Linked DNA regions of Hyphomicrobium denitrificans ATCC 51888. The protein of the gene in region 1 binds, or shares a complex with, the protein of each later gene. Links are inferred from orthologs where the notes say so. Each region holds a gene or a part of one and is shown in the gene's direction. Other genes may lie near its edges.

Region 1 (4,781 bases):
CGCTCGACGAAATCTCGAACGCAATCGCGCCGGATTTCTTCCAGCTTCACGGCCACGAAACGCCGGAACGCGTCGCCGGCGTGAAAACGAAATTCGGGCGCAAGATCATCAAGGCGATTCCCGTTCGCACGTCGAAAGACGCAGCACGCGCCGAAGCTTATACGAAAGTCGCTGATCTGATCCTTTTCGACGCCAAGGCGCCGTCCGGTGCGACGCGGCCCGGAGGACACGGACAGGTGTTCGATTGGACGCTTCTCGACGCCGTTTCCCGTGATATGCCGTTCATGCTGTCGGGCGGCCTCACGCCCGGCAACATCCAGGAAGCGATGCAGGCGACACATGCGCAAGCTGTCGATGTTTCCTCCGGCGTTGAAACGGCGCCGGGCGTCAAAGACGCGGAGCTGATCCGCCGCTTTCTTCACGCCGTAAAGACGGCTAAGCAGGGCTGACAGGATCAACGCGATTTCGCGGCTTAGGTAGGTTGATGGCGACGACGCAAAAGAAGGCCGAGGAAGCGAAGCTCAACAGCTACGCGACCGGCCCGGACGACAAAGGCTTCTTCGGTATTTTCGGCGGCCGCTTCGTCGCTGAAACCTTGATGCCGCTGATCCTCGATCTCGAGCGCGCCTACGACGCCGCGAAGGCCGACCCCGAGTTTCAGCGCGAAATCGATTTTCTCAATCGCCATTACGGCGGCCGCCCGAGCCCGCTCTATCACGCCGAGCGTTTGAGCGCCGAGCTTGGCGGCGCAAAGATCTATTTCAAGCGCGAAGAGCTGAACCACACGGGCTCGCACAAGATCAACAACTGCCTCGGGCAAATCCTGCTCGCGCGGCGCATGGGCAAGACGCGTATCATTGCCGAGACGGGAGCCGGGCAGCACGGCGTCGCCGTCGCGACCGTCTGCGCCAAGTACGGCATGCCGTGCGAAATCTACATGGGCGCGACCGACGTCGAGCGTCAGGCGCCGAACGTCGCGCGCATGGCGTTGCTCGGCGCGAAGCTCAACCCGGTGACGTCCGGCGCGGGTACGCTCAAGGACGCGATGAACGAAGCCTTGCGCGACTGGGTGACGAACGTCCGCGACACTTATTATCTGATCGGCACCGCAGCCGGCCCGCATCCTTATCCGGCAATGGTTCGCGACTTTCAGGCGATCATCGGCAACGAGGTTCGCGCGCAGATGCTCGAAGCGGAAGGACGCTTGCCGGACACGATCGTTGCGTGCATCGGCGGCGGCTCGAACGCGATCGGAATTTTCCATCCTTTCCTCGACGACAAGGACGTCGCGATTTACGGCGTCGAAGCCGGCGGTCACGGCTTGAACGTCGTGAACGGTCACGCCGCGTCGATGAACGGCGGATCACCGGGCGTTCTGCACGGAAACCGCACCTACCTTTTGCAGGATGGCGACGGGCAGATTCTCGAAGGCCATTCGATTTCGGCCGGACTTGATTACCCGGGCGTCGGACCGGAGCACGCCTGGCTGAAGGATATCGGCCGCGTGACCTACGTTCCCGCAACCGACACGGAAGCACTCGACGCGCTTCGGATTTGCACGCAGCTCGAAGGCATCATTCCGGCGCTGGAGTCGAGCCACGCATTGGCCTACGTGATGAAGCTCGCGCCGACGTTGCCAAAAGACAATCTGCTGGTTGTCAACATTTCGGGCCGTGGCGACAAGGACCTGGCCACCGTCGCCAAACATCTCGGCATGAAGATCTGAATGATGACCCAACCCACTCGCATCGACGCGCGCTTCGCGGCGCTGAAGACAGAGAAGCGCCCGGCTCTGATCACCTTCGTCACGGCGGGCGATCCCGATCTCGAAACGAGCAAGTCCATCCTCGCGGGGCTCGCGAACGCGGGCGCCGATGTCATCGAGCTCGGCATGCCGTTCTCCGATCCGATGGCGGACGGACCGGCGATTCAGGCGTCCTCGCAACGCGCGTTGAAGGCCGGCCAGACGATGGTCAAGACGCTGCAGATGGTGCGCGATTTCCGCGCCAAAGATGATGCGACCCCCATCGTATTGATGGGCTACTACAACCCCATTTACGTTTACGGGAATGAACGCTTCATCGCCGACGCGAAGGCTGCGGGCGTCGATGGCTTGATCGTCGTCGACGTGCCGCCGGAAGCGGACGAGGAGCTTTGCCTGCCCGCGCTGCAGGCCGGTCTGAATTTTATCCGCCTCGCGACCCCGACGACCGACAAGCGCCGCTTGCCCACCGTCCTCCAGAATACGTCCGGTTTTGTGTATTATGTCTCGATTACGGGTATTACCGGCGCAGCGGCCCCTGTCGTAAACGACGTTCAGAAACAGGTCGCCGCGATCAAAAGCGCCACGCCGCTGCCTGTGGTTGTAGGATTTGGCGTCAGATCCGGCGATCAGGCACGCGCCCTGGGACAAACCGCCGATGGCGTCGTCGTTGGCTCGGCGATCGTATCAAGAATCGAAAAATCCCTGGGGGCAAAGGGCGAAGCCACCCCCCGGACGACCGAAGATGTGCTGGAACTGGTGAAAGAGTTAAGCTCAGCCATACGCGGCGGCTAGCACAGCGAGGCGTTTGGCTCTATTGGAAGGCCACCGCTGAGACCCCATTTTTGTGCAGTGCCCTGGCGCAAGCGGAACGTGTGGCGCTAAATTAAAGCTGCCGCCCGGCCGAGAGCTTGCCAACCGCGCTCCGACCAGAAAGGCGCTGAGCACACTGCATCGGACGACGAGGAGCCTACCCACGTGAATTGGATCAACAACGTTGTCCGCCCGAAGATCAGCGGGCTGTTGTCGACAGCAAAGCGTGAAGTGCCGGACAATCTTTGGGTGAAGTGCCCAGAGACGGGAGAGATGGTCTTTTACAAAGACCTCGAAGCCAACCAGTTCGTCGTTCCAGGCTCTAACTATCATATGCGGATGGATTCGCAGCAACGCCTGCGCCATCTGTTCGACGGCGGCGACTATCGCACAGTCGCGATCCCGGCCGTGCAGCAGGACCCGCTGAAATTTCGCGACGGGCGAAAATATACTGATCGTCTGAAAGACGCGAAGGCAACGACGAAGCTCGAAGATGCCGTGCTCGTCGGCGAAGGCCAGCTCGACGGACAGCCGGTCGTATCTGCCGTCCAAGATTTTCGCTTCATGGCTGGTTCGCTCGGCATGGCGGCGGGCGAAGCCCTTATCACGGGCATGCTCCGCGCCGTTGAATTGAAGACACCCTTTATTCTGTTCGCCGCGTCCGGCGGCGCGCGCATGCAGGAAGGCATCCTGTCTCTCATGCAGATGCCGCGCACGACGATCGCAGTTCAACGCCTCAAAGATGCGCGACTGCCCTACATCGTGGTGCTCACCGATCCGACGACCGGCGGCGTAACGGCCTCCTATGCGATGCTCGGCGACATCCACATCGCAGAGCCGGGCGCGCTCATCTGCTTTGCCGGGCCGCGCGTCATTCAGCAGACGATCCGCGAGCAATTGCCCGACGGCTTCCAGCGCGCCGAATACCTGCTTTCCCACGGCATGGTCGACATGGTCGTGCATCGCCACCAGTTGCGCGAAACGCTGTCGCGCGTCTGCAAGCTCTTGATGGGCGGCACGCAGTTAGCGAAAGCCAAGGACACGCACAAGATGAATGGCAAGCCGTACATGAATGGCTCGCCGGTCGACAGCAAAGTGGTCGAGACAGCTGCGCGCGAAAGCGGCGCGGTGGTCGAACCCGAAGCCGTCCCAAACAGCCAACGCTTCGAGCCCGGCAAATCCGACAAGAAGCGCGACGAGCCAGCCTCGTCGCAGCAAACCGCCAAAGACGCGCCGCACGGCGCCTGATCCGGACATCAATCAGCAGAACACGCACGGCAGCCATCCATGACCTCGTCGAAGACCCGTCCGTCGAGCGACGTTCTGCTCGGCGATTTGATGCTTCTCCATCCGAAGCTCATCGATTTGTCGCTTGGCCGTGTCGAGCGCTTGCTCGCCAAGCTTGGCCATCCCGAGAAAAAGCTGCCGCCGGTCGTCCACATCGCCGGCACGAACGGCAAAGGCTCGATCACCGCGTATCTCCGCTCGTTCATGGAAGCCGCTGGCAAACGCGTGCACGTCTATACGTCGCCGCATCTCGTTCGCTTCCATGAGCGCATCGTGCTCGCAGGACCCGACGGCACCGCGCGTGCGATCGACGAAGATTCCCTCGTTGATGTTCTGATGCGCGTGCAGGCCGTCAACGACGGCGAGGACATCACGCAGTTCGAGATTACGACGGCCGCGGCATTCCTCGCGTTCTCCGAAACGCCCGCCGACATCCTGCTGCTCGAAGTCGGTCTCGGCGGCCGCCTCGATGCGACCAACGTGATTTCCGATCCGGCGCTGACGATCATCACGCCCATCTCGATGGATCACGCCGAGAAGCTCGGCCCGACGATCACCAAGATCGCCTTAGAGAAGGCGGGCATTCTGAAGAGCGGCGTCGAGGGCGTCATCTCGCAGCAGTCGAACGAAGTCCTGTCGGTCATCGAAGCGCGCGCACGCGCCGTCGGCGCACAACTGACGATCTTCGGACGCGACTTCGACGCCTATGAGCAGACCGGCCGTCTGGTCGTTCAACGTCACGAGCGACTGCTCGATCTGCCGCTTCCCGCGCTGGTCGGCAGACATCAGATCGGCAATGCTGGAACAGCTGTCGCGGCGGCGCTGGTTCTCGGCGAACGCATTCCGGCGCTGAAGCTCGATGAGAAGGCGATCGAAATCGGGCTCAGAACGGTCGAATGGCCGGCGCGCATGCAGCGGT
Region 2 (3,816 bases), 1.5 Mb from region 1 along the record:
CTTCCGAGGTGGCCCCGGCGCGCTCGAAAGTTCGACCAAGCAGATCGACGGCTTGATCGCGGAAAACCCGGACTATCCATACTTCTACGAGCTGAAGGCCGACGTCCTCATGCGCGCTGGCAAGAAGTCCAGCGCCGTTCCGCTCTTGCAGCAAGCCTTGAAACTGGCGCCTTCGAGCCCATTGATAGAGGTCGAACTCGCCAACGCGCTGCAAGGCAACAACGACGGCGGCAGTTCCAAGCAATCGATCGAGCTTTTGCGCCGGTCGCTGATTACGGACCAGAACGGGAGGGCCTACCGCCTGCTCGCCAACGCCTACTATAAACTCGGCAAAGGCCCTGAAGCCGACGCGATGACGGCTCAGGCGTACTTTTACGAAGGCGACGTCAAACAGGCGCAAATCTTTGCGAAACGCGCGCAGCCCCGCCTGCGCGCCGGATCGCCCGAATGGTTGAAGAACGACGACATCATCAACTACAAACCTGAGACATGAGCCGTCCCAGTCCAATGAGCGAGACAATATTCATGACCGTAAAGAACTTCGCCCGAAACATCGCCGGTTCGGCATCGACAGGGCACAAGGCCGCCGTTGTGATGTCCGTGATCGCCGCGGCGCTGGCGCTGCCCTACGCGGCAGGCCATCTCGACAGGATCGTCACGCCTCGCGCACACGCGGAAACGGTCGCCCCGACCGCCGGTGGTTCGGCTTTCTCTGACGAACAGAAGAAGGCGCTCGGCGAAATCATCAAGGATTATCTGGTCAAGAATCCCGAGATCATGATCGACGTGCAGACCGCACTCGATGAAAAGATGCAGAAGGACCAGGACGCCAAGCTCAAGTCCTTCATGGCCGAGAATGCGAAGTCGATCTTCCGCAGCCCTGGCAGCTCCGTCGCCGGAGACGTCAACGGCGACATCACCGTCGTCGAGTTCTTCGACTACAACTGCGGCTACTGCAAACGCGGCCTCCCGGAAGTCCAGAAGCTGATCCAGGACGACAAGAAGGTTCGCGTCGTCTTCAAGGAACTGCCGATCCTGTCGAAGGGCTCGGAGGAAGCGGCGCGCGTCGCGCTCGCGATGAAGCGTCAGGGCAAATACTGGGAATTCCATCAGGCGATGCTGGCCGCGAAGGGCCACGCCGACGAAGCCTCCGCCCTCAAGATCGCCGCGTCCCTCGGCGCCGACGTCGCCAAGGTCAAAGCCGATATGGCGAGCGACGACGTCAAAAACGAACTGCGCGACGACGTGCTTCTCGCCAAGAACATGGGCATCAACGGCACCCCGCACTTTCTGGTCGGCGACAAGTCGATCCCGGGCGCTCCGGACGACTTGCATGACCAGCTTGAAGCCCTCGTCACCGGCTTCCGCAAAGAGGGCTGCCCGATCTGCTGATCGGCCGCCGCCGGAGCCTAAAGCCAGCCCCGGCACGCAAATTTGTTAATCTTTCGGGCCCCGGACCTGCGGGGCCCGAGGCATGCTTTGCGCTCGCCGGGAAAACTGGTAGACCCTTGGCTCCGCAAATGGCTTGGGCACCGCCCGGCGCTTGAGCAATCCCTAAATGACCACTCGTATCTACGTCCTGAACGGCCCCAACCTCAATTTGCTCGGCGTCCGTGAGCCGGCGATCTACGGCAGCGAAACGCTCGAAGATCTCCGCGCACGCACCGGGAAGGCCGCCGCCGCGCACGGACTGGAGATCGATTTTCGCCAGTCGAATATCGAAGGCGAGCTGGTGAATTGGGTGCAGGAGGCGCGCGGCAAGGCCAAAGGCATCATTATCAATGCCGGAGCCTATACGCACACCTCGGTTGCCATTCTCGACGCCCTCCAGGCGGCCGAGCTGCCGGTGATCGAAGTCCACCTTTCGAATATCTTCCGCCGCGACCAGTTTCGTCAGCACTCTTACGTTTCCCTTGCGGCAACGGGCGTCATCTGCGGCCTGGGCGGCAAGGGTTACGAACTTGCGATTGAAGCCATGGCGAACATATTGGCGACCCGCAAGGCGTGACGATCGCGTATAGACGTAGGCTATAAGTCGGACGCAAACGGATAAACCTCGAGGACAGAGGACTGATGACCGCAAAAGACCAAGGCCCCAAGAGCGCGAGCGCCGAAAGTCAGCTGATCCGTGAGCTTGCCGAGCTCTTGAACGATACGGGCCTGACCGAGATCGAGATCGAGAAGAGCGGCCTCAAGATCCGCGTCGCGAAGAAAATCTCGATCAACGCGGTCCCCGCTGCCGCTTACGCCGCGCCGGCTCCCGTAGCCGCGCCGGCCGCCGAAGCACCGAAGCCGACGACAGCGCCCGGCGATCTCTCGAAGCACCCCGGCGCCGTCAAATCGCCGATGGTCGGCACCGCTTACCGTTCGCCCGAACCCGGCGCGCCGATGTTCTGCGAAGTCGGCAGCAAGGTGAACCAGGGCGACACGCTTCTCATCATCGAAGCGATGAAAACGATGAACCAGATCCCCGCGCCGCGCTCCGGCACCGTCAAGGCGATCCTCGTCGAAAACGCGCAGCCCGTCGAATACGGCGAACCCCTGTTCATCATTGAATGAAGCGCTGCGCGTGCACGGCACGGGCAAGGACGCTGGAGAACCAATGTTCGATAAAGTCTTGATCGCAAACCGAGGGGAAATCGCCTTACGCATTCAGCGCGCGTGCCGGGAACTCGGCATAGCGACGGTCGCGGTTCATTCCACCGCCGACGCCGATGCGATGCACGTCCGCCTTGCCGATGAAAGCGTCTGCATCGGTCCCCCGCCCGCCCGCGACAGCTATCTGAACATTCCGGCGCTCGTCACGGCATGCGAGATCACCGGCGCCGACGCCGTGCACCCGGGTTACGGCTTCCTGTCGGAAAACGCGCGCTTCGCGGAAATCCTTGAAGAACACAAGATCACGTTCATCGGCCCGACGTCCGAACACATCCGGATCATGGGCGACAAGATCGAAGCCAAGGAAACGGCCAAGCGGCTCGGCATTCCGGTCGTTCCGGGCTCCAACGGCGCCGTCACCAGCGAAACCGAAGCGATGAAAGTCGCCAAGGACATGGGCTTCCCTGTCCTGATCAAGGCAGCAGCCGGCGGCGGCGGACGCGGCATGAAGGTCGCGACATCGGCCGCCGATCTGGGCACGGCGCTCGCAACCGCGCGCTCTGAAGCCAAGGCTGCGTTCAACGACGACGCCGTCTACATCGAAAAGTATCTCCAGAAGCCGCGCCACATCGAGATTCAGGTTTTCGGCGACGGCAAGGGCAACGCCGTCCACCTCGGCGAGCGCGATTGCTCGCTGCAGCGCCGCCATCAGAAGGTGCTCGAAGAAAGCCCGTCGCCCGCCCTCAACGCAGCGCAGCGCCAGAAAATCGGCAACACCGTCGCCGACGCGATGCGCAAGCTCAAGTATCGCGGTGCCGGTACGGTCGAATTCCTGTTCGAGGACGGCGAGTTCTATTTCATCGAGATGAACACGCGCCTGCAGGTCGAGCATCCGGTGACCGAGATGGTGACGGGCGCCGATCTCGTGCTCGAGCAGATCCGCGTCGCAGCTGGCCTGCCGCTGAGCTTCACGCAGGACGACATCGAACTCAAAGGCCATGCCATCGAATGCCGGATCTGCGCCGAAAATCCTCGCGATTTTCGCCCCTCTCCCGGCCAGATCACCTACTGGCATCCGCCCGGCGGCCTCGGCGTCCGGGTCGATAGCGGCGTCTATCAGGGCTATCGCATCCCGCCATACTACGACAGCCTCATCGGCAAGCTCATCATCTACGGCAAAACGCGAAACGATTGCCTGATGCGCTTGCGGCGCGCATT

The links.
Region 2: the proteins of accD (region 1) and accB are in contact, whole or in part, in a solved structure (PDB 8UXZ), measured with the Escherichia coli proteins. The link is inferred for Hyphomicrobium denitrificans ATCC 51888 from one-to-one orthologs.

Annotation. Positions count from the first base shown.
Region 1 is NC_014313.1:2,372,132-2,376,912, reverse strand. What follows is about bases 1,953-4,781. They hold accD (acetyl-CoA carboxylase, carboxyltransferase subunit beta), read left to right. Parts: upstream 1,953-2,740; coding sequence 2,741-3,823; downstream 3,824-4,781. Other genes in these bases: HDEN_RS11415 (bifunctional folylpolyglutamate synthase/dihydrofolate synthase), read left to right, coding at 3,863-4,781; trpA (tryptophan synthase subunit alpha), read left to right, coding at 1,953-2,557. Also shown: HDEN_RS11435 (phosphoribosylanthranilate isomerase), read left to right, coding at 1-449; trpB (tryptophan synthase subunit beta), read left to right, coding at 485-1,726; more of trpA, read left to right, coding at 1,727-1,952.
Region 2 is NC_014313.1:875,094-878,909, reverse strand. The notes cover bases 977-3,816. They hold accB (acetyl-CoA carboxylase biotin carboxyl carrier protein), read left to right. Parts: upstream 977-2,073; coding sequence 2,074-2,559; downstream 2,560-3,816. Other genes in these bases: accC (acetyl-CoA carboxylase biotin carboxylase subunit), read left to right, coding at 2,603-3,816; aroQ (type II 3-dehydroquinate dehydratase), read left to right, coding at 1,559-2,008; HDEN_RS04120 (DsbA family protein), read left to right, coding at 977-1,392. In the rest of the region: HDEN_RS04125 (M48 family metalloprotease), read left to right, coding at 1-493; more of HDEN_RS04120, read left to right, coding at 526-976. UniProt on the Escherichia coli protein: This protein is a component of the acetyl coenzyme A carboxylase complex; first, biotin carboxylase catalyzes the carboxylation of the carrier protein and then the transcarboxylase transfers the carboxyl group to form malonyl-CoA.